Regions from separate parts of the Streptomyces sp. NBC_00247 genome, predicted to be linked through region 2. Evidence: riboswitches for the same ligand, from Rfam matches in the RefSeq annotation. Region 2 holds a riboswitch; the other holds the start of a gene.
The links. A riboswitch is a leader RNA that binds a small molecule or an ion and turns the genes downstream of it on or off. The one in region 2 is predicted to bind glycine.
Positions count from the first base shown of each region.

Region 1: another riboswitch for glycine. It lies ahead of gcvP (aminomethyl-transferring glycine dehydrogenase); the one in region 2 lies ahead of gcvT (glycine cleavage system aminomethyltransferase GcvT).

Region 1 is NZ_CP108093.1:6,321,733-6,325,128, forward strand. It holds gene OHT52_RS27525 (DNA polymerase IV) at 1-801, shown strand, start outside; gene OHT52_RS27530 (PRC-barrel domain-containing protein) at 723-1,094, opposite strand; glycine riboswitch at 1,402-1,498, shown strand; gene gcvP (aminomethyl-transferring glycine dehydrogenase) at 1,690-3,396, shown strand, end outside.
Region 2 is NZ_CP108093.1:1,767,719-1,771,114, forward strand. It holds gene OHT52_RS07130 (enhanced serine sensitivity protein SseB) at 1-604, opposite strand, end outside; partial or broken gene OHT52_RS07135 (AAA family ATPase) at 981-1,631, opposite strand; glycine riboswitch at 1,804-1,901, shown strand; gene gcvT (glycine cleavage system aminomethyltransferase GcvT) at 2,050-3,165, shown strand; gene gcvH (glycine cleavage system protein GcvH) at 3,277-3,396, shown strand, end outside.

The DNA.
Region 1 (3,396 bases), 4.6 Mb from region 2:
GAGCGCGACGCCAAGTCCGTCTCGGTCGAGGACACCTTCGAGGTGGACCTGCACGACCGGACACGGGTGCGTGCGGAGGTCGAGCGCCTGGCCGGCCGGTGCGTCGAGCGGCTGCGGAAGGCCGGACGCTCCGGGCGCACCGTCGTCCTGAAGGTCCGCCGCTACGACTTCTCCACCCTGACCCGCTCCGAGACGCTCCGCGGCCCCACGGACGACCCCGGGGTGGTGCGTGAGGCCGCCGCCCGCCTCCTGGAGGCGGTGGACACCACCGGGGGCGTCCGGCTGCTGGGAGTGGGCGTCACGGGCTTGGCGGACTACACGCAGGAAGACCTCTTCGCGCAGGCCGCACAGGCCGCACAGGCCGAGCGTGAGGCCGAGCGTGAGGCCGAACCGGCGCGACCGGCCGCGGGGGCGTCCTCGGGGACGGAGGGGCACCACGGCGCCGCGGACCCGCCGCCCGGGTCTCCGGGGACGGGAGCGGACGACGGGGCCGTCGTACCCGGGGAGGAGGCCGCCGAGCGTGCCGCGCGGCGCTGGTCCCCGGGCCACGACGTGCGGCACGAGACGTACGGGCACGGCTGGGTGCAGGGCAGCGGCGTCGGCAGGGTCACCGTGCGGTTCGAGCGGCCGGGCGACCCGCCGGGCCGGGTGCGGACGTTCCGGGTGGAGGACCCGGAACTGCGTCCGGCCGACCCGCTGCCGCTGGTGGCGGAACCGCCGGACTACTCCTCCTGGCCGGCCAGCCTGCCGAAGTCCTTGTCCGGTCCCGGATCGGTCACGGCGGAGGAATCGAGTCCGTAATGCCGGTACAGCTGCAGTTCCTGCTCGGGCGAGAGATGCCGCCCGACGCCGAAGTCGGGCGCGTCCCGGATCAGCGTGCGGTCGAAGGGAACACGCAGGGTGTCCTCCACGAACTCGCTCGGTTCCAGCGGGACGAAGGCGTCCCTGCTGAACAGGCCGGTGCGGACGGCGGCCCACTCGGGGACGCCGGTGGCGTCGTCGAGGTAGACCTCGTCCACCGTGCCGATCTTGACGCCTGCGCGGTCGAATGCCTTGCGGCCGATCAGGCTGCGCGGATCGATGTCGGTCTGCACGGTGCCTCCCGCTGGTCGCGACGACTGGGGCCAGGCCGTGTCTTCGAAGTGCCGTCCGACGGGCGATGCCTGGCACGCTCGCTCGCCGCGTTGTCGGAACCGTCCTCGTACGCCCAGCACGAGGACGATCCTCCGCCTCGCGCTCGCACGCACCGGACGCCGTCCGGCCCGGCCTTCGGCCGGACGACGTCACTTCGAAGACACGGCACAGCAACTACTCCACAGCCACTACAGAAGTGCAGATTCCGGATATCGGCCACTCGAAGAAACGGCGTAGATCCCCGCTGGTAGGCTGGCACATGGCTGCTGACCCCGTGCGGGAGAGCCTCTGGTGCTGAATCCGGAGGCGCCGAAGGAGCAAATCCTCCCCGGAATCTCTCAGGCCCCCGTACCGCACGGACGAGGTCACTCTGGAAAGCAGGGCGGTCCCACCCGGCACGTGCCCGGTGCGGCCCACCCTCACCGACGGTGAAAGCCGGTACGCCCCAGGGCGCGCCGGTGAAGCTCTCAGGTCGAGATGACAGAGGGGGAGGCCGTACGGGCAGCCGCGCCGCGGTGCCCCTCGCAGGTCGTGTCAGACCAGGAGGCCTCCATCATGACCCCCCGCCGCACCCCGCTCTCCCAGCTGGAGCAGGGCATCCCCTTCGAACAGCGCCACATCGGGCCGGACGGCGAGGCCCGGGCGAAGATGCTCGCGCAGGTCGGATACGGCTCGCTCGACGAGCTCACCGCCGCCGCGGTGCCCGAGGTGATCCGCAGCACCGAGGCGCTGAACCTCCCGTCGGCACGCACCGAGGCCGAGGTGCTGGCGGAGCTGCGGACGCTCGCCGACCGCAACCAGGTGGTCGCCCCGATGATCGGGCTCGGCTACTACGGCACCTTCACGCCCCCGGTCATCCTGCGCAACGTGCTGGAGAACCCGTCCTGGTACACCGCGTACACGCCTTACCAGCCGGAGATCTCCCAGGGCCGCCTGGAAGCCCTGCTCAACTTCCAGACGATGGTCGCCGAGCTCACCGGCCTGCCCACCTCCGGCGCCTCCCTGCTCGACGAGGGCACCGCCGCGGCCGAGGCCATGGCGCTGGCGCGGCGCGTCGGCAAGGTCAAGGGCGGGGTCTTCCTCGTCGACGCCGACACCCTCCCGCAGACGATCGCGGTCATCGAGACCCGCGCCGAGCCGACCGGGGTCGAGGTCGTCGTCGCCGACCTCGGCGACGGCATCCCGGCCGAGATCGCCGAGCGCGGCGTCTTCGGCGTGCTGCTCCAGTACCCGGGTGCCTCCGGAGCCGTACGGAACATCGGCCCCCTGATCGAGCGCGCCCACGAGCTCGGCGCGATCGTCACCGTCGCCGCGGACCTCCTGGCCCTCACCCTGCTCACCTCGCCCGGCGACCTCGGCGCCGACATCGCGGTCGGCACCACCCAGCGCTTCGGCGTGCCGATGGGCTTCGGCGGACCGCACGCCGGCTTCATGGCCGTACGCGAGCAGTTCGCCCGCTCGCTCCCCGGCCGCCTGGTCGGCGTCTCGGTGGACGCGGACGGCGACAAGGCGTACCGCCTGGCACTCCAGACCCGCGAGCAGCACATCCGCCGCGAGAAGGCCACCAGCAACATCTGCACCGCGCAGGTCCTGCTCGCCGTGATGGCCGGCATGTACGCCGTCTACCACGGCCCCGACGGGCTGCGGACGATCGCCCGGCGCACCCACCGCTACGCGGCGATCCTCGCCGAGGGGCTGCGGGCCGCCGGTGCCGAGGTCCTGCACGACTCCTTCTTCGACACGCTGACCGTCCGCGTGGCCGGCAAGGCCGCCGAGGTCGTCGCCGACGCCCGGGAGCGCGGGGTCAACCTGCGGCTGGTCGACGCCGACCTGGTCTCCGTCGCCTGCGACGAGACGACCACCCGCGCCCATCTCGAGTCCGTCTGGGCCGCCTTCGGCGCGCGGGGCGACGTCGAGGCGCTGGACGGCACCGCCGCCGACGCGCTCCCCGAGCAGGTGCTGCGCACCGACGACTACCTGACGCACCCGGTCTTCCACCAGCACCGCTCGGAGACGGCGATGCTGCGCTACCTGCGGCGGCTCGCCGACCGCGACTACGCGCTCGACCGCGGCATGATCCCGCTCGGCTCCTGCACCATGAAGCTGAACGCGACCACCGAGATGGAGCCGATCACCTGGCCCGAGTTCGGCGCGCTGCACCCCTTCGCCCCGGCCGAGCAGGCGGAGGGCTTCCTCACGCTCATCCGTGAGCTGGAGGAGCGCCTCGCCGAGGTCACCGGCTACGACGCGGTGTCGATCCAG
Region 2 (3,396 bases):
ACGCCGAGAACTGGACGGCGACGAAGAGGACGGGGTCGCCGCCCTCGATGCTGGCCAGCGCGCGACGGGCGGTGGCGACCACACCGGTCTCCCGGAACTCGGCGGACACGGCGGCGAGGAAGTCGACCGGTTCCTCCTTCCAGTCCGGCTCCCAGAGCCGCACCCGGCCACCGCCGGCCGGCCCGTCCAGCGGGGTGTTACCTGCACGGCAGAGCTCGGCGACGGCGGCGGGCGGCAGCGGGAGCCCGACCGCACCGCCCGGGTTGACCGCGATGCCCACCTGCGGGGGCAGTCCGCGCGCGAACTCGCGGGCGGGCGCGACGGCGTAGGAGAGGTGGGAGCCCGCACATCCGAGGAACTGGGCCTCGGAGCTGAAGACGGGGACGAAGGCGGCACCGTCGAGTTCGATCGTCGGCAGGTCGAGATCGGCGCTGGTGGGACCGCCGCCGCCGGGCAACGGAATCCAGAGCTGGCTGCGGCCGAGCACCTCGACGAGCCGGCCGCCCGCCCCGGGGACGCCCAGCGAGGCGCTGAGCACTTCTTCGAACTCGTTCGCAGGCCACCCCTGGAGTTGGCGGGGCGACGTCTGTGCCGGGATGTCCACTGCCTCTGTGTCCTCTTGTCGACCGTGTCCTGCGGCAGAAACACTAACCGGCGCGGGGCCTCGGCGTCCCGGCCACGCTGCTGTCCCCGGCGTTGTCCCGCATGCCGGGCACCGCGCCCGGCGCACCCGGAGGAGTGGCGGCCACCGGTCCGTCGACCACCCCGACGGGCACGTCCGTCGCCACCGGCCCCGCCACGCCCGGCGCCGCCACCGCCGTCGGCACGCCCGGCCCCGCCACGCCCGGCCCCGCCACCGCCGTCGGCACGCCCGGCCCCGCCACGCCCGGCCCCGCCACCGCCGTCGGCACGCCCGGCCCCGCCACGCCCGGCCCCGCCACCGCCGTCGGCACGCCCGGCCCCGCCACGCCCGGCGCCGTCGCCGGAAAGGCGATGGCCGCCAGCGCCCCGGCCGCCGGGCGGTCCAGCAGCACGGCGGAGGCGCAGCCCGGGGGCAGCAGGCCGCGCTCCGCGTCGCGCAGCAGCCGGCCGACCGCGCGCCGGTGCCGGGCGAAGGCGTACCCGGAGACGCCGCGTCCGCGTTCGCGCTGGCCCGCCCTGGCAGTACGGGGGGACACGTCGAGCAGCACCAGGTGGAGGGCGCGGCCCCGGCGTGCCGCGTGGCGGGCCAGCCAGCGGCGTACCCAGCCCTGCGTCCCGCAGTCGTGGACGACGACCGCCTCGCCGGAGCGCAGCGCGCCGAGGAGCCCGTGGTAGTGGGCGGCGCGGACCAGGGGGCGGTAGAGGGCGTACGGGAGTAAGCGGGGCAGGGCCGCGGTGAAGCGGTCCCGGGTGTCCTGGGAGTCGACGGCGCGGGCGGTGACCGTGCGCCGGATCAGGGTGGACTTGCCGCTGCCGGGCAGCCCGGAGACGACGACGACGTCCCCGGGGGCGAATTCCAGCCGCCGGGGTCCGTCCCCGGCCCCGCCGCGCAGGTCGCGTACGGCCGGCGGCTCCTTCTCCGCGGCGGGTGGTGCGTGCCGCGACCGGGCCGCCCCCCGCACCACCCCCGCGTACGGTCGCAAGGACATCGGCACTCCCCCTGTCGAGTCGCCCCACACCTGCTCACAGAGTGTAAAGAAAAGGTAATGCGCAGCAAGCGTCCCGGACGGGAGGCCGCGCGGGGGGGGTGGGCGGGGTACCGGCCGCCGGGGTCGCCCGCCGTGCGTGCGATGATGTGCCCGCAACTGCATACCGGCCGTTTGAATCCACGCGGGAGAGTCCCGGCCACCGTGTGTGCCGGGCGCCGAAGGAGCAAGTTCCTCCCTTGAATCTCTCAGGCCCCGTACCGCGTGGATGAGGCAGATCTGAAAAGCGAGCCGTCCGACGGCTCCACCCAAGGTGCAAGCCGACCCGTCAGGGGCCTCTCGGCGAACCTCTCAGGTTCCGATGACAGATGGGGAGGGACCGTCCTCGTCGTCATGCCCTGCGCCCTGGGAGCCACACCTCATGAGCAACGCCCCCCGTACGACCGCCCTCGACGCGCTGCATCGCTCGCTGGGCGCGACCATGACCGACTTCGCGGGCTGGGACATGCCGCTGCGGTACGCCAGTGAGCGTGACGAGCACCACGCGGTACGTACCCGCGCCGGGCTCTTCGACCTCTCGCACATGGGCGAGATCGCCGTCACCGGCCCCGGTGCCGTCGCCTTCCTGAACCACGCGCTCGTCGGCAACATCGGCACGGTCGGCGTCGGCCGGGCCCGCTACACGATGATCGTCCGCGAGGACGGCGGCATCCTGGACGACCTGATCGTCTACCGGCCGGCCGAGACCGAGTACCTCGTGGTCGCCAACGCGGGCAACGCCCAGACGGTCCTGGACACCCTGACCGAGCGGGTCACCGGCTTCGACGCCGAGGTCCGCGACGACCGCGACGCGTACGCGCTGATCGCCGTCCAGGGCCCCGAGTCCCCCGCCGTCCTGAAGGCCGTCACCGACGCCGATCTCGACGGGCTGAAGTACTACGCGGGCCTGCCCGGCACCGTCGCCGGAGTTCCGGCGCTCATCGCCCGTACCGGCTACACCGGCGAGGACGGCTTCGAGCTGTTCGTCGCCCCCGAGCACGCCGAGGCGCTCTGGCAGGCGCTCACCGAGGCCGGCGCCCCGCACGGCCTGATCCCCTGCGGGCTCTCCTGCCGCGACACGCTGCGCCTGGAGGCGGGCATGCCGCTGTACGGGCACGAGCTGACCACCGCGCTGACCCCGTTCGACGCGGGCCTCGGCCGGGTCGTGAAGTTCGAGAAGGAGGGCGACTTCGTGGGCCGCGAGGCGCTCACCGCCGCCGCCGAGCGCGCCGAGATCGCCCCGCCCCGCAAGCTCGTCGGCCTGGTCGCCGAGGGCCGCCGGGTTCCGCGCGCCGGTTTCCAGGTGGTCGCGGACGGCAGGGTGATCGGCGAGGTCACCTCCGGCGCCCCCTCCCCGACGCTGGGCAAGCCGATCGCCATGGCGTACGTGGACGCGGCCTTCGCCGCACCCGGCACCGAGGGTGTCGGCGTGGACGTCCGGGGCACCCACGAGCCGTACGAAGTCGTGGCCCTGCCCTTCTACAAGCGCCAGAAGTAGGCGTCGGGGCCCGCCGCGCCCCGCCCACGGGGCCGAACGTGACCCAGTCGCGTCTCATCCCGTAAGACCATCGTTCGTCAGCACCCACCCGCGTACAGGAGAATTCAGGTCATGAGCAACCCCCAGCAGCTGCGGTACAGCAAGGAGCACGAGTGGCTGTCGGCCGTCGAGGACGGCGTGGCAACCGTGGGCATCACCGAGTACGCGGCCAACGCGCTCGGTGACGTCGTG